One region of the Massilia pseudoviolaceinigra genome, then DNA from elsewhere that is predicted to be linked to it. Evidence: predicted binding sites of a transcription regulator. Region 1 holds the regulator's gene; the other holds the start of a gene.
What was found. The regulator sigma-54, encoded in region 1, starts transcription at its own class of promoters, with help from an activator protein. The targets are predictions, from matches to a motif close to TGGCANGNAANCTGCTTT.
Positions count from the first base shown of each region.

Region 1 (12,182 bases):
GGAAAACTCCAGCCCGATCGAAAACATCAGGAACACCACCCCGAATTCGGCCAGCGTTTCGGTGGTCTTGCTGTTTTCGGCCAGGCCCAGCGCGTGCGGGCCGATCAGGATGCCGACAGCCAGGTAGCCTAGCATCGGCGGCAGGTGCATCATGCGGAAAGCGACCACGCCTAGTACGGCGCTGCCTAACAGAAGGAGGGTAAGTTCTAGTCCTGAAAACATGCGGTGCCGTGTAAAGGAAGGGTAAAGGCCGGGCGAAAACACGGGGTGAACACGATTTCTGCGTCTGGCAAGTTTTTTGCTTTCGCAATTCGTTTATACTTCTGCCATGAGTGTAACCCATGAAAAAACAATGCTGAAAGCTTTTGACAAAAACCTCACGCAACGCGCCATGCAACTGGCCCGCGAGACGCTCGAAATCGAAGCGGACGCCATCCGCGCCCTGCACGCGCGCCTGGAAACCGACGACAGCGTCGGCCAGGCCGTCGGCCTGCTGATGGAATGCGGCGGGCGGGTGGTTGTCTCCGGCATGGGCAAGTCGGGCCATATCGCGCGCAAGATCGCCGCCACCCTGGCGTCGACCGGCACCCCGGCCATGTTCGTCCACCCGGGCGAAGCGGCGCACGGCGACCTTGGCATGGTCACCGCGCAGGATGCCTTCATCGCCATTTCGAACTCCGGCGAGACGGCCGAACTGATGTCGATCCTGCCGATCATCAAGCGCATGGGCGCCCCGCTGATCGCCATGACCGGCAATCCGCAATCGAGCCTGGCGCTGCTGGCCGATGTGCACCTCGATGTCTCCGTGGCCAAGGAAGCCTGTCCGCTCAACCTGGCGCCGACCGCCAGCACCACCGTGACCCTGGCGCTGGGCGACGCGCTGGCCGTGGCCCTGCTCGACGCGCACGGCTTCAAGGAAGAAGACTTCGCCCGCTCGCATCCGGGCGGCGCGCTGGGCCGGCGCCTGCTGACCCACGTGCGCGACGTCATGCGCAGCGGCGAGGCGGTGCCGAAGGTGAGCGCCGACGTGTCGCTGTCGGTGGCCCTGCTCGAAATCACCCAGAAGGGCATGGGCATGACCGCCATCGTCGACGAGGCCCAGCGCCCGGTCGGCGTATTTACCGACGGCGACCTGCGCCGGCTCATCGAGCGCGTGCAGGACTTCACCAGGATCACGATCCGCGACGTGATGCACGCCGATCCGCGCCGCGTCGGCCCTGACCAGCTGGCGGTCGATGCCGTCGCCATCATGGAAGAATTCCGCATCAACCAGATGCTGGTGGTCGACACCGACGGCAAGCTGGTGGGCGCCCTGCATATCCACGACCTGACCCGCGCGAAGGTGATCTGATGACTCAACCAGCAAACCAGCTCGACCACCTGCGCCGCGCCGCCGCCGTCAAGGTCATGATTTTCGACGTCGACGGCGTGCTGACCGACGGCAGCCTGACCTACGGCCCCGATGGCGAAGCGACCAAGACCTTCAATGTGCTCGACGGCCTGGGCATCCAGCTGCTGCAAAAGAGCGGCGTGGCCACCGCCATCATCAGCGCGCGCCAGTCGCCGATCGTGGTGCGGCGCGCGGCCGACCTGGGCATCATGCATGTCCACCAGGGCATCCACGACAAGCGCATCGCCTTTGCCAAGCTGCTCGAAGCGACGGGCGTCACGGCCGCGCAGTGCGGCTACATCGGCGACGACGTGATCGACCTGCCGCTGCTGCTGCAGGTCGGCTTTGCCGTCACCGTGCCGACCGGGCACCCGGAAGTGCAGTATCGCGCCCATTACGTCACCAAGGCCGGCGGCGGGCGCGGCGCAGTGCGCGAAGTGTGCGACATGGTCATGCGCGCGCAGGGCACCTACGAGACGGCCCTGGCGCCGTACTTCGCCTGATGCAAACGACAAGGAACGACCATGCATAAGCGCACCGCACACCGCTGGCGTCTGACCGCAACCATGGTGGTCGGGACCTTTTTCGCCTTCGGCACCTTCTGGCTGGTGCAGCTGGCGCAAAACGGCGACACCTCGGTCGATCCGAACAGTTTCAAGAATGAACCCGACTACATCGTCGAACAATTCAGCTTCGTGCGCATGACGCCCGAGGGCAAGCCGCGCTACCTGGTCTCCGGCGCCAAGCTCACGCACCGCCCGATCGACGATTCCTCGGATGTCGAATTGCCGGTGCTGCAGGGCGTCGCGCCCGGTCAGCCGGTCACGACCATCACCTCGCAGCGCGCGCGCATCCGCCACGCCCAGAACCAGGCGGACCTGATCGGCAATGTCAACGTGGTGCGGCCCGAGTCGCCCACCAACCGCGCCATGCAGCTCAAGACCGAAGCGCTGACCGTTTTTATCGACGAAGACCGCATGACGTCGGACCAGCCGGTCCAGGTCACGCTGGGCACTGCCACCATCACCGGGACCGGCATGGAGGCGAACAACGCGACGCGCGAGCTCAAGTTCGCCAGCCGCGGGCAGATCGTGTATCCACCGAAAGCGGCGCGCGCAGCGCCACCCATCACAGGTAAACCACAATGAAAAAATTTCTAGCCTTCGCTTTGCTCGGACTGGCCGCGGTGACCGCGTCCGCCGAAAAGGCCGATGCCACCAAAAAGGCGGTGATCGATTACGGTTCACTTGAAACCAACGAAGTAACCCAGGTGACGATATTCACGGGGGACGTGGTCGTCACCAAGGGCACCCTGATCCTCAAGTCCGACCGCGCCGTCGTCAAGCACACGCCGGAAGGCGACATGTTCGTGACGCTGACCGCCAGCCCCGGCAAGGCCGCCACGTTCCGCCAGAAACGCGACGGCGGCCCCGACCTGTGGGTCGAAGGGCAGGCCCAGCGCATCGAATACGATGAACGCAACGACATGATGAAGCTTTTCTCGGGCGCCAAGATCCGCCAGCTGGAAGGCCAGAAGCCGACCAACGAAATCGAGAGCGAATTCATTTCCTACGACAGCCGCAAGGAAGTTTTCCTGGCGCGTAACGACGCCAGCGGCACCAACAAGCCGGGCCAGGGTCGCGGCACCATGATCATCGCGCCGCGCAAGCCGCGCGCCGCACCGGGCACGCCGCCGGGAGCACCAGCACCGGCGCCAGCGCCGGTCACCACGCCAGCGGCGGGAACCCAATGATGGAAGCGAAGAATTGCGGCAGTACGCTGATCGTGCGCGGGCTGCAGAAAAGCTATGGCAAGCGCCTGGTCGTACGCGATGTGTCGCTGCAGGTCGATTGCGGCGAAGTGGTCGGCCTGCTCGGACCCAACGGCGCCGGCAAGACCACCTCGTTCTACATGATCGTCGGCCTGGTGCCGTCGGACGCGGGCACGATCGATATCAGCGGAGTCGATATTTCGAGCCTGCCGATTCACCGCCGCGCCGCGCTCGGCCTGTCGTATCTGCCACAGGAAGCGTCGGTGTTCCGCAAGCTGACGGTGGAAGAAAACATCCGCGCCGTGCTGGAACTGCAGAAGGTCGATGGCAAGGCGCTGACCAAGGCCCAGATCAACGAGCGCCTCGACACCCTGCTGGCCGACCTGCAAATTGAAAAACTGCGCGAGAACCAGGCCATGTCGCTGTCGGGCGGCGAGCGGCGCCGGGTCGAGATCGCGCGCGCGCTGGCGACCAATCCGCGCTTCGTGCTGCTCGACGAACCGTTCGCCGGGGTCGACCCGATTGCGGTCATCGAGATCCAGCGCATCGTGCGCTTCCTCAAGCAGCGCGGCATCGGGGTCCTGATCACCGACCACAACGTGCGCGAAACGCTGGGCATCTGCGACCGTGCCTACATCATCAACCAGGGTGCGGTGCTCGCCTCCGGTCGACCCGACGACATCATCGCCGATGAATCCGTGCGCCGGGTCTACCTGGGCGAACACTTCCGGATGTAGGCATGAAACAGTCCCTTCAACTACGTACCTCACAGCACCTCGCCCTCACGCCCCAGCTGCAGCAGTCGATCCGGCTGCTGCAGTTGTCGACCCTGGAACTGCACCAGGAGCTGGAGCAGCTGCTGAGCGACAATCCGCTGCTCGAACGGCTCGACGACCCGCTCGATCACTCGGTGCGCCTGCTGGGCGATGGCGCCATCAGCAGCACGTCGACCCCGACCGAAGCGGCGCCCGAGCCGGGTGCCCAGGACGCGCCGGCACCAAGCGAAGGCGAGGGCTTCGAAGGCGGCGAGACGGACAGCCCGGCCAGCAGCGACAACGATGGCGAGTGGGGCGACCTCGGTCGCGCCAAGACGTCCGACGACGAGGATTCGCGCCCGCAGCTGGAAGCCTCCGCCACCACCTTGCGCGAGCACCTGATGGAGCAGATGCGCGTGACCGTGCTGGAGGCGCGCGACCGCGCGCTGGTCGAACTGATCGTCGACGCCATCGACGACAACGGCTACCTGACCGAAACGCTGGAAGAAATCCACGAGCGCATGCCGCCCGAGCTGGAGATCGAGATCGAAGAACTGCGCACCGCACTGGCGCTGCTGCAAAGTTTCGATCCGGTTGGGGTGGGGGCGCGCAATGCGTCCGAATGCCTGGCGCTGCAGATCCGGCGCATGCCGGGCGTGGCGCTGGTCACGCGGCGCATGGCGCTGACGATTGTGGAAAACCACCTGACCTGGTTCGCGCAGCGTGAATTCAACAAGCTGAAAAAGGCGCTCGACTGCGACGATGAGGACTTGCGCGAGGCGCAGACCGTGATCCGCCAATGCAATCCGCATCCGGGCGCGGAGTTCGCGTCGGACGTGTCGGACTACGTGGTGCCGGACGTGATCGTGCGCAAGGCGAAAAACGGCTGGTCGGTGATGCTCAATAACGATGTCATGCCGCGCCTGCGCGTGAACAGCATGTACGCCGCGCTGCTCAAGCAAGGCAAGGGTGAAGGGCAGATGGGCGCGCAGCTGCAGGAAGCCAAGTGGCTGATCAAGAACATGCGCCAGCGTTTCGATACCATCTTGCGGGTGGCCGAAGCGATTGTCGAACGCCAGCGCAATTTCTTCTCGCACGGTGCGGTGGCGATGCGCCCGCTGGTGCTGCGTGAGATCGCCGACACGCTCGGCCTGCACGAAAGTACGATCTCGCGCGTGACCACGCAAAAGTACATGATGACGCCGCACGGCATGTTCGAGCTCAAATATTTTTTCGGCAGCCACGTGGCTACCGAAGCGGGCGGCGAAGCGTCATCGACGGCGATCCGCGCGCTGATCGTGCAGCTGACCAGCGCCGAGGATCCCAAGAGCCCTCTGTCGGACAGCAAGATCGCCGACATGCTGGGCGAGCAGGGCATGGTGATCGCGCGCCGCACGGTCGCCAAGTACCGCGAAGCGCTCAAGATTCCGCCGGTCGCCCTGCGCAAGTGCCTCTAGCCTGCCCAGGGCTGCGCGGCGCCTAGAAAAACTCCGGGTGCTCGCGCAGCAGCACCTGCTCGTACTGGTTCACCGCCTTGAACTGTTCCAGCCCCGGCGCCATGCGCCGGCCCGCATCCCAGCTGCGCCAGGCGCGCGGCATGTCGTAGCTCAGGAACAGCGCATCGCCCATATCCTTGTAGGCCCCGGCCAGCGCCGGATTGGCGCGCAACACGCTGGCGTACAGCGGGAGCGCGCCGCGCACGTCGCCCAGCTTGGCGCGCCAATTTGCTTCAAACAGCGCCAGCATGTGCTGCTTGTGTGTGGTGAGCTTGCGCAGTTCCTGCAGCTTGGCGAGCGCCGCCTCCATCTCCGCCTTCCCCTTGGGCCGTATCGCCGCCGCGAACGCGCGCACTTGCGGGTCGGCGTTGAGCAGCACCTTCTGCTCCGGGGTCGGCATTTTCATCTGTTCGCCGCCGACAAACGCCAATTCGGACATGCCGAGCATGGCGTCGAATGCACGCTTGTCGGCGAACGCTTGCGCGATCTCGGTCTCGAAGGCTTGCCTGGCTGCCGCCGTTGGCGGGGCGGCATTCGCCTGCGCCTTGTCGAGCAGCTGATCGAGTTCGTCAGCCGCTGCCGCCCGTGGCTTGTACGGCTTGAGGTCGTAGCTGGCGGGGGCGCTTTGCTTGAGCGCGCTGACCGTGTAGGTGCGCGTCTGGCTGTGGCCGACCTGCTTGTGATGCATCACAAAGCCGGCCGGCACGCGCTTTTCGCTCGCCAGGCGCGCCAGCACCAGCGGGTGGCCGCCGAAACGGTAGCGCATCATGCGCTCGAACTTGGCCGCGTCGCCGGCACCGATGCTGGTGCCGCCGGCCGGAATGCGCGCCAGCGGATTGCCGTCGACCGCCAGCACGGTGGCCCCAGCCTCGGTCGATTCGGACAGCTTGCGCACCGCCGACGCGACCGAGAGCTCATGTTCGTCGAAGACCGGGTCGAACGCCGGCACGTCGACCTTGGCCACGCTTAGCGCCCGGTTCAGCACCGACCGGTTCTTCAGTTCCTGGACGCGAAAGCCGGCTTCGTCGAACAGCGAGTAGTCGACATAGCGACGATTGGCCAGGTCGATCTGGTAGCGGCGCCGCGTTGCCAGGTCGTAGATCGTCGATTCGCTCGCGCTGCTCACCGACAGATAGTGTTCGCCCAGGACCACCTTGTACTGCTTGATCTCGTCCGGCGGCGGGTTGTTGCCGTGCGACGCCACCGCGTATTTGGTGGCCACGCTCAGGTCGAAACTGAGGGCGGCAAAGGCCGGCGCGGCGTTGCACAGGGCGCCGGCCAGGGCCAGGCGCAGCAGGGAGGTAAAGGCGGATCGCTTGAACATATCGGTATTCGGGAAAGGGGCGGGGAAGCGATTGTAGGTGAAGACCGTTGTCTTATATATATTAGTCTACACACCTGCTACTTTCCGATCCTGCCGGTATTACGAGGATATACCGCAGAGAATATACCGGCTATTTCCCCTTGATTCCTGGCTTCTTTGTGCTTACCTTGTGCTATGCCAAATAACTGATACACTTGGTTCTACACGAGAGAAAGTTGCTCGGGTACAAAAATGAAGGAGTTGAATACCATTAAACCCATTAATCGATTGGCAATTTTGCGGGCGTACAGGATCACCTCGTCCGTGCTGTAATAACGCTGTTCCTCTGCGCTGCCATGCGTACGAACGATAGTAACAAGAAGTGCCATTATCATTAGGAGTGTGTGTATGAATCTCACAATCAGTGGACATCATCTTGAAGTAACGCCAGCCATCCGTGAATACGTACAGAGCAAGCTTGAGCGCGTAAGGCGCCATTTCGATCAAGTGATCGATATTGCTGTCATCCTCACCGTCGACAATCTGACGGAAAAAGAAAAACGTCAAAAGGCCGAGATCAACCTGCGCCTGTCGGGCAAAACCGTGTATGTGGAAAGCCTGTCGCACGATCTTTACGCCGCCATCGATACCCTGATCGACAAACTGGATCGTCAGGTCATGAAGTACAAGAGCAAGGTCCAGGACCATAATCACCAGGCCATCAAGCACATGCCTGAAGAGATGCCTGAAGAAGAGACGCCGTCGGCCGCATAAGCAGGCCCCGTCCCTTTCGCCAAAGGGCGCCCGCGTGGCGCCCTTTTTGCATCCATGCGCGCTAAAATAGCGCATTTTTTCCTCTTCTACCGGCCAGCCATGAGCGAATTCGTCCAGACCCGCGTTGCCAACCGTACCGGCATGATTATCCTCGACCGCCCCAAGGCCCTCAATTCGCTGTCGCTGGCGATGGTGCGCGACCTGGCCGAGGTGTTGAGCGCATGGCGTAACGACCCCGCCATCGATGCCGTGGTCATTGGCAGCAGCAGCGAGAAAGCGCTGTGCGCGGGCGGCGATATCCGCTTTTTCCACGACTGCGGCCATGCCACGCCGATGGGCGGCAGCGCGCTGCTGGAAGATTTTTTCACCGAAGAATACGCGCTCAATCACCTGATTCATTTTTACCCCAAGCCGTATATCGCGCTGATGGACGGCGTGGTGATGGGCGGCGGCATGGGCATTGCCCAGGGTGGTCCCGAGTGCCGCATCCGCATCGTCACCGAAAAAACCAAGATGGCCATGCCCGAGGTGAATATCGGCCTGTTTCCGGATGTGGGCGGCAGCTATTTTCTGTCGCGCGCGCCGGGGCAGCTGGGGCATTACCTGGGCTTGAGCGGCCTGACCATTGGCGCGGCCGACGCCCTGTATGTCGGGCTGGCCGATCTGTTCGTGCCGCAGGCGCACATGGGCGCGCTCAGGGAACTGATCGAGGCCACCCCGGGCGCGCAGCTGCGCGCGGCCATCGAGGCGTTTGCGGCGCCGTTTTCCGCTGATGCGGGCGCATCGACCCTGGCCGCGCAGCGCGATGGAATCGACCGCCATTTCGGCGCCGCTTCGGTCGCGGCCATCATGGCGTCGCTCGAAGGCGACGACGGCGAGTTCGCGCAAAAAGCCCTGGCCGCGATGCGCCAGCGCTCCCCGCTGATGATGTGCGTGACGCGCGAACTGCTGCTGCGCGGCGCGTCGCTGGATGTCGCCGATTGCCTGCGCATGGAACGCACCGTGGTGCGCCACAATTTCGGGCACGGCGAAGTGCTCGAAGGCGTGCGCGCGCTCGTCATCGACAAGGACAACGCGCCCAAATGGAATCCGGCCAGCCTCGATCAGGTCGACGCCCAGATGGTCGAGCGCTTCTTCGCGCCGGTGTGGCCGGCGGCGGCGCATCCGCTGCGCCATCTGGATTGATGTAAGGCGCGCCGCCGGGTTGGCGCTTGACCTTATGTGACAAATGTCGCATACTTGTCCCATCAGTCACAATGTGGAGCATCGTCATGTCAGCCATTCCCTCGGTTTCAGAACTCAGCCTGCTCAAAGTCCTCTGGAAAGACCAGCCCCTGAGTGCGCGCGAACTGCACGAGCGCGCCGTCGCGGAACTGGACTGGTCGTTTTCCTCGACCCGCAAGACGCTCGAACGCATGCTCGACAAGCAGATGGTGTCGCAGCACGCGCAGCATGGCGTGCAGGTCTACCGCGCACAGCTCGACAAGGTGACGACCCTGGCCGCCTTTGCGCGCGACTTCGGGCGCCGCGTGATGGAAATCGATGCGCCGCTGCCCGTCAATATGTTCACCGGCAGTAAACTGGTCGACCAGCAGGAACTCGCGGAACTCGAACAGATGCTGCAAGACTGGCCGGACGCGAAGGAGTGAGCATGTTTAACGCAATCGCCTTTCCCTTCCTCAAAGCGAGCATCACCTGCGGCATCGCGGCCGCCATCATCCTGGCGCTGCTCTCGCTCGCGACGCGCGTGTGGCCGGTGCTGGCCGGGCACCGCTCGGTGTGGCTCTGGTCGCAGGCGGCCATCGCGTGCGCCTTTTTGCTGGCGCTGCTGCCGCACAGCGCCAGCTACAGCGTGCTGCCGGCCATCGAGATCGAACGCGCCGTGGCCTCAGCCCCGGCGCCGCTGCAGTACTCCGGCGCCGGCGAGGCCGATGGCGCCGAGGACGATATCGACGCCATCGAACTGCTCGCGCAAGCCTGGCTGGCGCTGTACGCGGCCGGCCTGCTGGCCGCCGGGGCGCGCTGGATGCATGCGCAGCGCGGCCTGCGCGCCTTGCTGGCCAGTGCGCGCCCGCTCGACACCGCGGCGCTGGCGCAGCACGCGGGATTTGGCGCCGAGCCGGTGGCTGCGCTGTTGCGGCGCGGCCTGCGCGTGTCCGAAACGGATGCCGCCATCTCGCCCATGCTGACCGGTCTCGCACGGCCGCACCTGCTGCTGCCGCGCCATCTGCGCAGCTTCAGCGACGAGCAGCAGCGCCTGATCGTGGCTCACGAACTGACTCATTGGCAGCGCCGCGATCCCTTGTGGCTGCATACGGGCATGCTGCTGCAAACGCTGTTCTGGTTCAATCCCCTGCTGGCGGTGTTGACCCGGCGCCTGAACTGGGCGCAGGAACTGGGTTGCGACCGCGCCGTGCTGGCCGGCCGTCCCACCCAGCAGCGCAAGCAGTATGCGGCCGCCCTGGTGGCCCAGCTCAAGGTGCAGCAGCACAGCTTTGGCGCGCCTGCCGCCAGCATCGCCTTCGGCCACGGGAACGCCGCTTCGCTGCGCGCCAGGGTGAGCCTGATCCGCGAGCAGGGATTGCGCGCGCCTGGCTTGCCGGGCAAGGCCGCGGTGGCCGGCGCGCTGGTGTCGGTGCTGGGCGCGAGCCTGTTCCTGCAGCCGGCGTTTGCCTGGCGCGCGCCGGAATCGACTGCGCCAGCGGCATCGGCCACCGTCGCCAGCGCGCCACAGCAGTGGCAGATGCCGCTCGACCGCGTGCGCGTCACCAGTTTTTACGGCGCCGCGCGCAAGAACCTGGAAGGCGGCCATCACGGCATCGACTTCGCCGCGCGCACCGGCACGCCGGTATTGGCAGCGGCAAGCGGCACCGTTGTCACCTCAAGCGCGCAGTACGAGGGCGGGCCGCAGTACGGCGACGTGGTCCTGATCGAACACGCCAACGGCGTGCGTTCGCTGTACGCCCACCTGAGCGTGCGCTCGGTGCGGCCGGGCCAGGTGGTGCGCGCCGGCGACATGATTGGCCTGGCCGGCGAAACCGGCAAGGTCACCGGTCCCCACCTGCATCTGGAAGCCTTTCGCAACGGCGAGCGCATCGATCCGCAGCAGATGCTGACGTCCCTCGACGCCTACGCAACCTCCCAGGCGCTGCGCAAGCGTCCCGCCAAACCCTAACCATCCCCTCCGGTCAAGCGCGGTTCCCCGTGCGGCGCAGCAGCGCCGCGGGACTGCGCTCGTCCCTGTACATCATTGAAGGAAACCCATGCAGATCCGTCCGTATGCCTGCGCCTGCGCGCTGGCTTTATCCCTACCTGCGCTGGCCGGCGACGTCGTTCCCAAAATCGAGATCGCGGGCGTCCGCTACGACCAGCGCCGCGAGGAAACCGCCGCCAGCCTGGTGGTCGGGCGCGAAGAGCTGATACGCCACGGCGACCGTTCGCTCGGCGACGCCCTCAAGCGTGTCCCCGGCATCACCATCGGCGACGGCGGCGGGCGCACCAGCGATATCCGCCTGCGCGGCCTGGGCAACGGCTACACCCAGGTGCTGCTCAACGGCGTGGCCGCGCCGGCCGGCTTCTCGCTCGAATCGCTGGCGCCGGAACTGATCGAACGGGTCGAGATTGCGCGCGGCGCGTCGGCGGCGACGAGCATGCAGGCCATCGCCGGCAGCGTCAACATCGTGCTGCGCAAGTCGGCCACGCGCCTGCGCGCCACCGTCAAGGCGGGGGTGGACACGCGGCATGGCCGGCGCTCGCCCAGCCTGGGCGGAGAATTGAGCGGCAAGGACGATGGGTTTTCGTATTCGGTTCCGGTGAGCCTGTCGTATTCGCCCGTACCCGCCCCATCGCGCGAGGAAGAAACGGCGCCTGGCCTGCGCCGTGAAACGCGCCTGAACGAAGACAACACCACGCGCCTGGTGAGCCTGTCCCCGCGCGCCAACTGGAAGCTCGCCAATGGCGACACGCTCGGCTTGCAGGCTTTTCTGAGCAACAGCTGGCGCGCGACCGACGCATGGGCCAAGGAGACCACGCTGGTCGGCACGCCGACCCTGCATCCGCAGCGCGCGGCGGTGTTCGACATGACGGCAACCTGGCTGCGCGCCGATCTGGAGTGGACGCGCAGTCTGGGCGAGGGTGCGCGCATCGATGCCAGAAGCGGCATTCACCGCAGCCGGCGCAAGAGCGATTTCGAGTTCGGCGACATAGTCGACGGGCAGCGCGCGCCCGCGCTCAACCTGGTCACGTCCGACCTGCGCGAAGGCGGCTACCACGCGGGCGCCACCTGGACCCGGCCCATGGGTGGCGGCCACACGCTCACCGCCGGCTGGGATGGCGCGCACACCACGCGCAGCCAGGCCCGCGTGGCCAACGAGCGCGATAGCTTCGACCAGGCGCCGCTGCTGACCGATCACCGCTATCACGGCATCATCGACCGGCTTGGCGTGTTCGCGCAGGATGGCTGGGAGATCAGCCCCGCGTGGTCGCTCTCGGCCGGGCTGCGTTGGGAAACGCTGCGCACCTCGGTGGCCGAAGCCGGGGTGGCGGCGGTGCGCCAGCGCAGCGTGATCCCCGCGCCGGTGCTGCAGGCACTGTACAAGCCGGCCGCCGGCCATCAGCTGCGCGCCGGGCTGGCCCGAACCTACAAGGCGCCCACCATGGGTAGCCTGATTCCCCGCCGCTATACGGTCGACAA
Region 1 covers NZ_JAVCWL010000005.1:62,449-74,630, forward strand. The annotation lists gene RBA40_RS06475 (monovalent cation:proton antiporter family protein) at 1-222, opposite strand, end outside; gene RBA40_RS06480 (KpsF/GutQ family sugar-phosphate isomerase) at 353-1,351, shown strand; gene RBA40_RS06485 (KdsC family phosphatase) at 1,351-1,893, shown strand; gene lptC (LPS export ABC transporter periplasmic protein LptC) at 1,915-2,538, shown strand; gene lptA (lipopolysaccharide transport periplasmic protein LptA) at 2,535-3,143, shown strand; gene lptB (LPS export ABC transporter ATP-binding protein) at 3,143-3,898, shown strand; gene RBA40_RS06505 (RNA polymerase factor sigma-54) at 3,901-5,373, shown strand; gene RBA40_RS06510 (hypothetical protein) at 5,396-6,736, opposite strand; gene hpf (ribosome hibernation-promoting factor, HPF/YfiA family) at 7,124-7,489, shown strand; gene RBA40_RS06520 (enoyl-CoA hydratase/isomerase family protein) at 7,589-8,674, shown strand; gene RBA40_RS06525 (BlaI/MecI/CopY family transcriptional regulator) at 8,761-9,138, shown strand; gene RBA40_RS06530 (M56 family metallopeptidase) at 9,141-10,664, shown strand; gene RBA40_RS06535 (TonB-dependent receptor plug domain-containing protein) at 10,753-12,182, shown strand, end outside.

Region 2 (12,182 bases), on a different contig from region 1:
TCGTAGCGGATGGCGGTCGTCACTTCCAGGTTCTTCATCAGCGGCAGCGCCAATTCGGCGAAGGCACCGGCGGAGTCGCGGGTGTAGTCGAATTGATTCGGGGTAGTGAAACTGTAGATCGTGCCATTCTTGGCCGCGGCCGAGGCAGTCTGCACCTGGTGCAGTTCGCGGTAGTCGCCGCCCAGGCCGATGCTGCTGGCGCCGCCTGGCAGGGTGAACAGTTCGCGCGATGCGCGCAGGTCGACGCCGCGCAGGACCGAATACGCTTCACGGATCGAACCGCGGAAGACCGAACCATTGATCTGTTCAGCCGTTGGAGACGATGGCGAACCGGCCGGCAGGAATGGATTGAAGCTGGTGCCGCCGATCAGGCTGCGGAATTCCTTGTTCAACAGGTAGCCGCCGGTGTAACGCTCGTCGAGCTGGTACTTCGAGTACGTGGCGCCCGTGTTCATGTCCCAGCCTGCGGCATTCGCTTCCAGGCCAACGACGAAGTGGCCGACGTCGGTGATGGTGCGGCTGTCGCGGGTGCCGAATTCGGTCGCGCGGTAGGTCGCGGTGGCGGTCTTGACATCGGCGCGCTGATCGGCGCTCAGGTACGGTGCGACATACTGATTGTAGACTGGCGAACCGATCGGCACAGCCACGCTGACCGGGTTGGCGGCGATACGCGCCGTCAGGTCGAAGCGGCCCAATGCCAGGTCGGCAAAGCCGGTCAGGTTGTCGCTGAACTTGAGGCGGAACGAGGTGAACAGGGTGTCGCGCTTCGATTCAGGCACGGTTTCCACGGTCGAGGCGCTGTCGACGGCGCAGTACTCGGTGGTGGCGGTGTTCGACAGGTAGTCGAAGAAGCCGGTCGGGCATGCGCCGTTGACTTTCTTGTACGGGTTAAAGCCGATCTGGTCAGCTTTCGGATTCTTGAACGCGACGTTCACGTTCGCTGCGGTGCCCGATGTCGAGGTGCGGTCGTAGATATAGCTCTGGCCGTCGTGGCCCAGTGGAATGTACGACGTTTTGCTGAACTCGCGCTCGGTTGCCTTGACCTTCTTCTGCTCGTCGTGACGATAGGTCATCAACAGGTTGAAGCGGTTCGTTTCCAGGTCGCCGAAGCCCCAGGTGAAGCCAGCGTTGGCGCTCTTGCCGCCCGGGTTGGTCGGTACCGTTACGCCCGCGTCCAGGGTCAGGCCGCGGTAGTTTTTCTTGAGGATGAAGTTGATGACGCCGGCGATGGCGTCGGCGCCGTACAGGGCGGAGGCGCCGTCGCTCAGCACTTCGACGCGCTCAACCGCGCTCATCGGAATCGAGTTCAGGTTGACCGAGCTGCCGCTGTCCTGGAAAGGCGCCATGCGGCGGCCGTTCAGCAGGACCAGGGTGTAAGTGCCGCCCAGGCCGTGGATCGACGCGGTGGAGCGGCCACCCGAGTTGGTACCGGCGGCAATCGCTTCAATCGTGAAACCCTGCATCGCTGGCAGTTTCTGGATCAGGTCGGCAACGGTGGTCGCGCCGGAACGGGCGATCACTTCCTTCGACACCACCTGCACTGGCAGTGCGCCTTCTTTCACGATTCGCTTGATGCTCGAACCGGTGATCTCAACGCGCTGGATAGGAGCATCCTGAGCCAGTGCTTGGCCGGCGACGAAACCGGCTAACAGGCCGAGGGCGAGGCGAACGGAACGTACGCCAATCTTCTCTTGAAACATCATTTTTAGAACTCCGTTTAGGATGAGGATAACGACACTACAGCAGCTTGCTTGCACGACAGCCTTTCGGGTCCCGGCGGCGCTGGCGCGTTACCGGGCTCAACATCACCCGGCAGCGGCGCGCACGCCTGGGCGTCGCATCATTTCTGCAACGGGCATTATCGGGTCAGCGACAAAAAAATGGCGGCCAAAACCAGCCGATTTGCAGTTTTCGCAGCGACTACAGCGAAAATTCTTTCTTTGCATCAATACACCGAATGAAATATGGTGCGCTGCCGCAAAATTAGAATAATGAATGAGTCTGTTTTGCAACAAATTTTCTCGACTACACTTTACTAGTCGCGCAGCAACACCTTGAGGTCGAAAATACCGTGCCCAGGCGCCCCGATTCGCCCATCAGGCGATGCACCCGGTAAAATAGCGCCCTGCCTTGCTTTCCCCACCCTGAACCACGAACGACTCTATGCTGCGAATTAACGAACTCAAACTCCCGCTCGACCATGCCGGCGCCGACCTGCGCGAGGCAATCCTGGCGCGCCTGGGCATTGCCGGCACCGACCTGCTCGGGTTCAGTGTGTTCAAGCGCAGCTACGACGCGAGAAAGCGCAGCGCCATCGTGCTGATCTATGCCATCGATGCCGAACTGCGCGACGAAGCGCTCGTGCTGGCGCGCCTGCAGCACGACGCGCATGTCCTGCCCGCGCCCGACACCGGCTACACCTTCGTTGCCGGCGGCGAGCAGCTGCAGGGCCACGACCGCAACGAGCGTCCGGTCGTGATCGGTACCGGCCCGTGCGGGCTGTTCGCGGCGCTGATCCTGGCCCAGATGGGCCTGCGCCCGCTGATCCTCGAACGCGGCAAGGTGGTGCGCGAGCGCACCGTCGACACCTTCGGCTTCTGGCGCAAGCGCGAGCTGAACCCGGAATCGAACGTCCAGTACGGCGAAGGCGGGGCCGGCACCTTTTCCGACGGCAAGCTGTACAGCCAGATCAAGGATCCCAAGCACTACGGCCGCAAGGTGCTGACCGAATTCGTCAAGGCCGGCGCGCCGGACGAGATCATGTACGTGAGCAAACCGCACATCGGCACCTTCCGCCTGGTCAAGATGGTCGAACAGATGCGCGAGAACATCATCGCGCTGGGCGGCGAATACCGCTTCGAGAGCAAGGTCACCGATATCGAGGTGGAGGGCGACGGCGACGCGCGCCAGATCCGCGGCATCACCCTGGCCAGCGGCGAGCATATCCCCACGCGCCATGTGGTGCTGGCCATCGGCCACAGCGCGCGCGACACCTTCGAGATGCTCTACGAGCGCGGCGTCTATATAGAAGCGAAGCCGTTTTCGGTCGGTTTCCGGGTCGAGCACCCGCAGTCGCTGATCGACGCCTGCCGCTTCGGTCCGAACGCCGGCAACAAGATTCTCGGTGCGGCCGACTATAAACTGGTGCACCACGCCGCCAACGGCCGTTCGGTGTACAGCTTCTGCATGTGCCCGGGCGGCACGGTCGTCGCCGCCGCCTCCGAGCCGGGGCGCGTGGTCACCAACGGCATGAGCCAGTATTCGCGCAACGAGCGCAATGCCAACAGTGCCATCGTGGTGGGCATTACGCCGGCCGACTATGTCGACAACCCGGGCCATCCGCTGGCCGGCATCGCGCTCCAGCGCCGCCTGGAAGAAGGCGCGTTCGCGCTGGGCGGTGGCACCTACGACGCGCCGGGGCAGCTGATGGGCGACTTCGTCAAGGGACGCGCCTCGACCGCCTTCGGTTCGGTGGTCCCGTCGTTCAAGCCGGCGGTGCACCTGACCGACCTGGGCACCGCCCTGCCCGACTACGCCATCATCGCCATGCGCGAAGCCTTCCCGGCCTTCGACAAGCAGATCCGCGGCTACTACCAGGAAGACGCGGTGCTGACCGGCGTGGAAACGCGCACCTCGTCGCCGATCCGCATCAAGCGCCGCGACGACAACCTGCAAAGCCTGAACACGCGCGGCCTGTTCCCGGCCGGCGAAGGCGCCGGCTACGCGGGCGGCATTTTGTCGGCGGCGGTCGATGGCATCAAGGTGGCGGAGGCGGTGGCGCTGTCGATGGCAGGGTAAGCAGGCCCTGATAGCGCAACGGCGAACCAGGGTTCGCCGTTTCTTTTTGCCTTCACGTCATGGGCGCTACAGCCAGCCCGATTTCCTGAACCGGTAGTACAGGTAGACGCACACGCTGACCATCGCGCTGATCGCAACGGCGTAGCCGTACTTCCACTTCAGCTCCGGCATGAACTCGAAGTTCATCCCCCACACCCCGGCGAACGCGGTAAACACCGCGAAGATCGCGGCCCACGCGGCCAGCCGTTTATTGACTTCGCCATCGTCGATGGCGACCATCGACAGGTTGACCTGGATCGCCGTGCCGATGGTGTCGCGGATGGTATCGAGCGCGCCGTTGATGCGTTGCAGGTGATCGTGCACATCGCGGAAGTATTCCTGGGTGTCGCGGCAGAACGACGGCACCCGCCCGCCATGCAGCTTGCCGATGGCGTCGAGCAGCGGCGTGACCGCGTGGCGCAGCACCAGCACCTTGCGCTTGAGTTCATACAGACGTTCGATATTGGTGCGCTGCGAGCCGCGGATAAAAATCCGGTCTTCGATCGTTTCGAGTTCCGTTTCGAGCGCATCGACCACCGGAAAATAGCGGTCGACCACGGCATCCATCAGCGCATAGAGCACGAACGACGAGCCTTTGCCCAGCAGGTGCGGTTCGCGTTCGGCGCGCGCGCGCACGCCGAGAAAACCGCGCATGACATTGTTGCGCACCGAGAGCACGTAATTGTCGCCGACGAACATGGCCACCTGGCCCACGCTCATCTCATCGCCATCCATCTCGACCGTTTGCACGACCACGAACAGCGAGTCGCCGTACTCCTCGATCTTGGGGCGCTGGTGGCCGCGCAGCGCATCTTCCACCGCCAGTTCGTGCAGGCCGAATTCGTGCTGCATGATGTCCAGTTCGTCCGGCTGGGCATCCTTCAGGGCTACCCACACGAAGCAGTCGGGTTTTTGAATATAGTCGCTGATGGCTTCGACGGAAATGTCGGACAGCTTTTTGCCTTCCTGGTAGGCGACGCAGTTGATCAGCATGGTGGTTCCAACAATAAATTGGACAGAAGCTTACACCATGCCGCCGCCGGACGGGAGCACGCGCCCTCCGCCGCCCTACTCGTCCTTGGCGCCATCGATCCCCAGCTCGGCGATCTTGCGGGTGATGGTGTTGCGGCCGATCCCCAGGCGCACCGCGGCATCGTTCTTGCGCCCGTGCGTGTGCTTGAGCGCCGTCTTGATCAGCGCCGACTCGAACTGCCGTCCCAGCACATCCATCACCTCCGACTGCCCGGCCGCCAGCATGCTGGCAGCCTGCAGCTCCAGCAAGCCAATCCAGCCGTCGGCCGCTCCCAGCGCCACGCCGGCGCCGCCCGCGAGGACGCCTACCTGGCCGTTGGCCGGTTGCGCCGCACTGTCGCCCATGGCCAGCGGCAGCGCCGTTTCAGCCCCGCCTTCCTGCGTCAGTTCGAGCGGCATGTCCTTCACGTCCACCGTCTGCCCGGGCGCCATCACGGTGATCCAGTTGCACAGGTTTTCCAGCTGGCGCACATTGCCCGGCAAATCGAGCCCGGTGAGAAAATGCAGCGCCGGATCGCTCATGCGCTTGGCCTCCACGCCGAGCTGGCGCGCGCTCTGCACCAGGAAGTGGCGCACCAAAAGAGGGATATCCTCGCGCCGCTCCCGCAAACTGGGCAGGCGCAGGCGGATCACGTTGAGGCGATGGTACAAGTCTTCGCGAAACAGGCCGTCGCGCACGCGCTGTTCCAGGTTCTGGTGGGTCGCCGTGATGACGCGCACATTGGCCTTCATCGGCTGGTGCCCGCCGACCCGGTAAAAGTGGCCGTCCGACAGCACCCGCAGCAGGCGCGTTTGCAGGTCGAACGGCATGTCGCCGATTTCATCCAAAAACAGGGTGCCGTTTTCGGCCTGCTCGAAGCGCCCGCGCCGCGTGGTCTGGGCGCCGGTGAAGGCGCCGCGCTCGTGGCCGAACAGTTCGGATTCGAGCAAGTCCTTCGGGATTGCCGCCGTATTCAAGGCGATGAAGGGCTGCTGCGCGCGCGGGCTGTGCTTGTGCAGCGCGCGCGCGACCAGCTCCTTGCCGGTGCCCGATTCGCCCGTGATCAGCACCGTCACATTCGACTGCGACAAGCGCCCGATGGCGCGGAACACTTCCTGCATGGCCGGCGCCTGGCCCAGGATTTCGGGGGTGTCGGTGGGACCGGATTCGATGCTGGTCTCGCGCAGGCTTTCTTCAAGCGCGCGCCGGATCAGTTCCACCGCCTTGTCGATGTCGAACGGCTTGGCCAGGTACTCGAAGGCGCCGCCCTGGAAGGCCGCCACCGCCGAATCGAGATCGGAAAACGCGGTGATGATGATGACCGGCAGGCCGGGATGGTTGGCCTTCACGGTTTGCAGCAGGTCCAGCCCCGACTCGCCCGGCATGCGGATGTCGGACACCAGCACTTGCGGCGTATCGAATTCGAGCGCGGCCATCGCATCGCGCGCGTTGGAAAAGCTTTTGGTCGCGAGGTTCTCGCGCGCCAGGGCTTTTTCAAGCACCCAGCGGATCGAGGCGTCGTCGTCGACTATCCAGATTGGTTTCATGTGTTCGCGCTTCCCCGCAATATGGATCTTCAATTGATGGGACCCGGATTCCGGGGCTGAGGCGCGGCTTATGGCAGCGGCAACAGGATCCTGAAATCCGTAAATCCAGGCCGGCTTTCGCACTCGATCACACCCATGTGCTGCTGCACGAAGGTCTGCGCCAGTGTCAGCCCCAGACCGCTGCCGCCCTCCCGTCCCGATACCAGGGGATAGAAAATGCGGTCGCGGATCTGCGGCGGGATGCCCGGTCCATTGTCGATGATATGCAAGTCTAATGCCAGCCCGTAGCGCACCTTGGCCAGGGTCACCTGGCGCGCCACGCGGGTCTTGAAAACCAGCTCGGCGTCGCCCGCATTGACGCGCTCGGACAGGGCCTGCGCGGCATTGTGCGCGATATTGAGCACGGTCTGGATCAGCTGTTCCTTGTCGCCCCTGAACTCGGGAATCGACGCATCGTAATCGCGCCGGATGGAGAGCCCAAGCGGGAACTCGGCCAGGATCAGGCTGCGCACACGCTCGCACACTTCATGGATATTGACGTCGCCGACGATATGCGGACGCCGGTGCGGCGCCAGCAGGCGGTCGACCAGGGTTTGCAGGCGGTCCGCTTCCTTGATGATCACCTGCGTGTATTCGCGCAGCTGGGTCAGATGGCGCGCCGGCAGTTCGAGTTCGAGCAGCTGCGCCGCGCCGCGGATGCCGCCCAGGGGATTTTTGATTTCATGTGCGAGGTTGCGCACCAGTTCCTTGTTGACCTGGCTCTGGTCGAGGATGCGCTCTTCGCGGTCGAGTTTAAGCTGCTGCACGTTCTCGCGCAGTTCGATCACGATGCCCGATTCGCCGGCCTCGCTGACGATACTGTGCACATGCAGCGGGTCGCGCCCGCTGCGCTCCAGGGTCAGGTCCTGGCGCAGGTCGGAATATTTATGGGCCAGCGCCTGCGCGCACAGATTGAGCAATTCCTCGGCGTTGAGGAACAGGGTATGGAGCTGCTGGCGTTGCAGGGCCCTGAGCGAGCTTTCCAGCAGATTCTCGGCGGCCGCGTTGGCGAAGGTGATGGTGCCGTCGGCGTCGACCAGCAGCACGGCCGACGCCAGCAAATCGAGGCCGGCCAGGGCCTCGCGCCGCGATACGGAAGGCGCGGCCGGGGGCAAGACCGGGGTCATTTGATGTTTGAAATTTCGCGTCGCAGCGCTTCGATGTTCTTCTCGGCGCGCGCGATGTTCTCGGCCATCGACTTGACCCGCTCTTCGTACTTGGCGTAGTTCTTCTCGTTGCCCTGGCGTTCAGGCTCGCCCTTGTTGTATTCGCGTTTGAGTTCGGCCAGCTTTTTCTCTTCGGCGCGCAGTTCGTCGTTGAGAATCTGGCGCCGGTCGGAGTCGCGCGCGCGCTGCTCGCTGTCGCCCACCTTGGGGAAATCGGTCGGCGTGGTCACCGGCTTGGCCGGACCGCTGCTCTTGCGCCCCGACGGAGCGGGGATATTGTTGGGCACATCGAGCTGCTTGCAGCCCGGCTTGGGGTTGTCGGTCAACTCCTTGCGCCCGCTGGCATCGACGCACAAATAGATGTCGGCCCGGGCCGGCAGCTGCGCGCCGAGGCCGGCGAGCAGCACCAGCGCCAGCAAAGGCGAACGCAGCGGTCGGTGCGGGCGAATTCGGGACATCCTCGTTATCATAAGCATCAGCGTTGTTTCACGGAATTCCGTGGAGTAATTAGATTCAACCGAATATACAACATCCAATGAAAAACGCGAGGAAAGCCTTGGCCTTCCTCGCGTTTTTGTACCGGAGAGATACGTTTTGATGTCTCCCCGGCCATAGATGCTGCACGTTGGCAATGATTGCCAACCAAAAACAATTACAGCGAGTAGTACATGTCGAACTCGGCCGGGTGCGTGGTCATGCGCATGCGCTGCACGTCCTGCATTTTCAGTTCGATGTAGGCATCGATCATGCTGTTGCTGAAAACACCACCGCGTGTCAGGAACTCGCGGTCCTTGTTCAGGTTATCGAGCGCTTCTTCGAGCGAGGCGCATACCGTCGGGATCAGCGCGTCTTCTTCCGGCGGCAGGTGGTACAGGTCTTTCGACGCTGCTTCGCCCGGATGGATCTTGTTGGCGATACCGTCCAGGCCAGCCATCAGCAGCGCGGCGAAGCACAGGTACACGTTGGCCAGCGGATCCGGGAAGCGGGTCTCGATGCGGCGGCCTTTCGGGTTCGCCACGTGCGGGATGCGGATCGAGGCCGAACGGTTCTTGGCCGAGTAAGCCAGCTTGACCGGCGCTTCGTAGCCCGGCACCAGGCGCTTGTACGAGTTGGTGCCCGGGTTGGTGATCGCGTTCAGTGCCTTGGCGTGCTTGATGATGCCGCCGATGTAGAACAGCGCATCTTCCGACAGGCCGGCATAGCCGTCGCCGGCGAACAGGTTCTTGCCGTCTTTCCAGATCGACTGGTGCACGTGCATGCCCGAGCCGTTGTCGCCAACGATCGGTTTCGGCATGAAGGTAGCGGTCTTGCCATAGCTGTGGGCCACGTTCCAGACCACGTATTTCAGGTTCTGGGTCCAGTCGGCGCGCTCGACCAGCGTCGAGAACCTGGTGCCGATTTCATTCTGGCCGGCGCCGGCCACTTCGTGGTGGTGCACTTCGACCGGGATGCCCAGTTCTTCGAGGATGAGGCACATTTCCGAGCGCATGTCCTGGAACGAATCGACTGGTGGCACCGGGAAGTAACCGCCCTTGACGGTAGGACGGTGGCCGCTGTTGCCGCCTTCGGTCTTGGCATCGGTCGCCCACGACGATTCATCCGAATCGATCTTGACGAAGCAGCCCGACATGTCGATCTTCCAGCGCACGCTGTCGAAGATGAAGAATTCCGGCTCAGGGCCGAAGTAGGCGGTGTCGCCGATGCCGGTCGACTTGAGGTAGGCTTCGGCGCGCTTGGCGATCGAACGCGGATCGCGGTCGTAGCCCTTGCCGTCGGCTGGCTCGATGACGTCGCACTGCATGAACAGCGTGACTTCTTCCATGAACGGATCGATGTTGGCCGTGTTCGGGTCTGGCATGAGCAGCATGTCGGACGCTTCGATGCCCTTCCAGCCGGCGATCGACGAGCCGTCGAAAGCGTGGCCCGATTCAAATTTGTCGAGATCGAAGTGCGATACCGGAACCGTTACGTGCTGCTCTTTGCCACGCGTGTCGGCGAAGCGAAAGTCCACAAAGCGAACGTGCTTCTCTTTAACCATTTCCAAGACTTCTGCGGCCGTCATTGCCATGCGTATCTCTCCTAATATAAATGGGGGGTTGCCACCTCGGCGGCAAAACTCACAGGGATCATAGCAGAAAGCGTGCCAGCCGGACCATGCGGACCGAATGGCACAGCAGCGTTGAAAATGCTGCCAAATATCACTAAACTCCGGAGTCCCTGCCGCGGCGCCGGGTCGGGCGCCTGAACGCAAGTGCACCGCCTTGGTGCGAATCTTTCGGATTGCACCAAGTTGATGCATCATGCACCGAAAAGGTAAAAATGCCGCGCCGTGGTGCGCCGCTCATATAATAATCGCAAACTTGACCGAGGAATATGCCATGAGTAACGCCGATACCCTGCTTGCCGCCGCCCGCACCCGCGCGCCCGGCCAACCGTATGCAGGAGCGGTGACGCCGCAGGAAGCGTGGGAACTGCTGCAAAGCGAAGCGCGCGTGCGGCTGGTCGACGTGCGCACCGACGCCGAGCGCGCGTGGGTCGGCAAGGTCGCCATTGCGGCGCAGCAGCACTGCGCGGTACAGTGGAGCACCTGGCCGGACGGCGCACCCAATCCCGATTTCGTGCAACAGCTGGAAGCGGTGGCGCAGAAGGACGAAGTGCTGCTGTTTTTGTGCCGCTCGGGCGTCAGGTCGCGTCACGCCGCGCGCGTGGCGACGGAGCATGGGTACACGCAGTCGTTCGATATTTTGGAAGGCTTCGAGGGCGACAAGGATGCGGAAGGTCACCGCAAGACGGTCGGTGGATGGTGCAAGGCGGGCTTGCCGTGGTTGGGAGCATGATTTCCTGACGGCTCACCAACCCGGCGCCAGCGCGCCGGTGGCGCCGGCTGCTGTGCTGGAGACCGGCGGACCATCGACATAGTATTGCGACCGATCCGGCGACTGGCTCATTTTCTATCGGGCCGGTCAAACATTCTCGCGGCCGGATACCCTGCAATCACACTAAACAGGATGGTGATCACTATCCCCAGTCCACCTCCCGCTAGCCATGAGAACCACGAGAACCTGTACGTGTACGTGTGATCAGCGCCCCCGTAAAAATCTACTACGTACGCCAGGAAAAGGTGAAAAACCAGGATGCCCACACATGCGCCGGGCAGGATCAGGTTTGACATATACAGCTTCTTTCGGGACTCGAGGTATAAAACGAGTGGCAGTCCGAATAGCAAGGATGGCAAATGACAGAATACAACCGAACCTAGAAAAATAGCCCCGGTCACTGCCCCGTCGCGTGCGTTCAATGTGATTGAAAGCAGCAGCCCTGGCAACAAGGGCGCCGTAAGGAACGCGAGCCACATTCTCTGTTTGTCGATGCCCATCGCCAGCCTCCTCGCTTCATTCGTTATACGGCAAACCGGCTTCCCGCGTTACGCGAGGGCGCCCGGCGCAGGTTCGGCAGCGCGGGCTTGATCATCGGCCACGGCGTTCTTCACCCGCTGCCGCACGAAATTGATATGGCTACGCAGCCCATACAAGCCATCGGCGAACGCCAGCGGAATCGAAATCTGGTTCACCATTTCCTCTATTTCATCCAGGCGTTTCAACAGCCCGGAGCAAACTTCGGCGCGCTGCGGTCCCTGGGCCGCCTCCAGTTCCTGCTCCACCGTACGCAGCTGCCCGTACCAGCGGTACACGCGCGAGCGGATGCGCCACACGTACAAGGGCGGCACCACCTTCGACAAGGGCAGCACCAGCGCCGCCAGCGCCACCACCACGACCCACATCCGGTCGAAGAAATTGGCCAGCCAGAAGCTCATGTAGCGCTGAAGCAGCGGCGCGCCATCCTTGTAGAACTTGGCCGCTTCGCGCGCTACGGGAATTTCGGTATAGCGCGCCGAGGGGAACTGTCCCTGCTGCTGGAACCAGCCTGTTCCGCCATGAATCTCGCTCGCTGCCTGCACGTACAGGTCGATCAGCGCCGGATGCAAATCCTCGCGCGCCACCAGCGTCGCCGTTGGCGCGATCAGGTGATAGTCCTGGGCCGGCAAATCGCGCCCGACATCGACAATCCCGCGCGGCAGCACCACGTGCGAGACGAACGGCAGGCGCCGCGAATACGCCTCGGCCTGCGTGAAATCGAACAGTTTGAAGCCCGGTGTTTGCAGCAGCATCTGCACCAGCGGCGCATCCGGGCCGGAGCTGAACACGAGGCCATCGATGCGTCCTTCGAGCAGCTCCACCGTGCCCGGCGTGTTTTCCAGCGCACCGATGGTCAGGTCGCCCGGCTCGACGCCGTTCAGCGCCAGAACCTGGCGAAACAGCTTCGGTACGCCGCTGCCTTCCGGTCCGAGGTTGATTTTCAAGCCCTTGAGCTGCGCGATCTGGGTAACCTTGGCATCCTCGCGCAGGAACAGCCAGACCGGTTCGGTGAACAGGCTGCCGATCGAGACCAGTCCCTTGCGTTGGGCTTCGGCCTGCTCGGTCGACCCGCTCTGGACAAAAGCGATATCGACCTTGCCTTCGTTGAGGTGCTGCAGGTTGTCCTGCGAACCGAGGGAGCGCTGCAAGGTGACCTCGATGCCGT
Region 2 covers NZ_JAVCWL010000018.1:96,201-108,382, reverse strand. The annotation lists gene RBA40_RS18680 (TonB-dependent receptor) at 1-1,703, opposite strand, end outside; gene RBA40_RS18675 (hypothetical protein) at 1,752-1,961, shown strand; gene RBA40_RS18670 (NAD(P)/FAD-dependent oxidoreductase) at 2,164-3,798, shown strand; gene corA (magnesium/cobalt transporter CorA) at 3,865-4,830, opposite strand; gene ntrC (nitrogen regulation protein NR(I)) at 4,906-6,396, opposite strand; gene glnL (nitrogen regulation protein NR(II)) at 6,465-7,562, opposite strand; gene RBA40_RS18650 (DUF4124 domain-containing protein) at 7,559-8,059, opposite strand; gene glnA (type I glutamate--ammonia ligase) at 8,254-9,669, opposite strand; gene RBA40_RS18640 (rhodanese-like domain-containing protein) at 9,980-10,438, shown strand; gene RBA40_RS18635 (TAXI family TRAP transporter solute-binding subunit) at 11,026-12,182, opposite strand, start outside.
Region 2: the regulator sigma-54 is predicted to act here: its motif matches at 9,730-9,747, upstream of glnA (type I glutamate--ammonia ligase).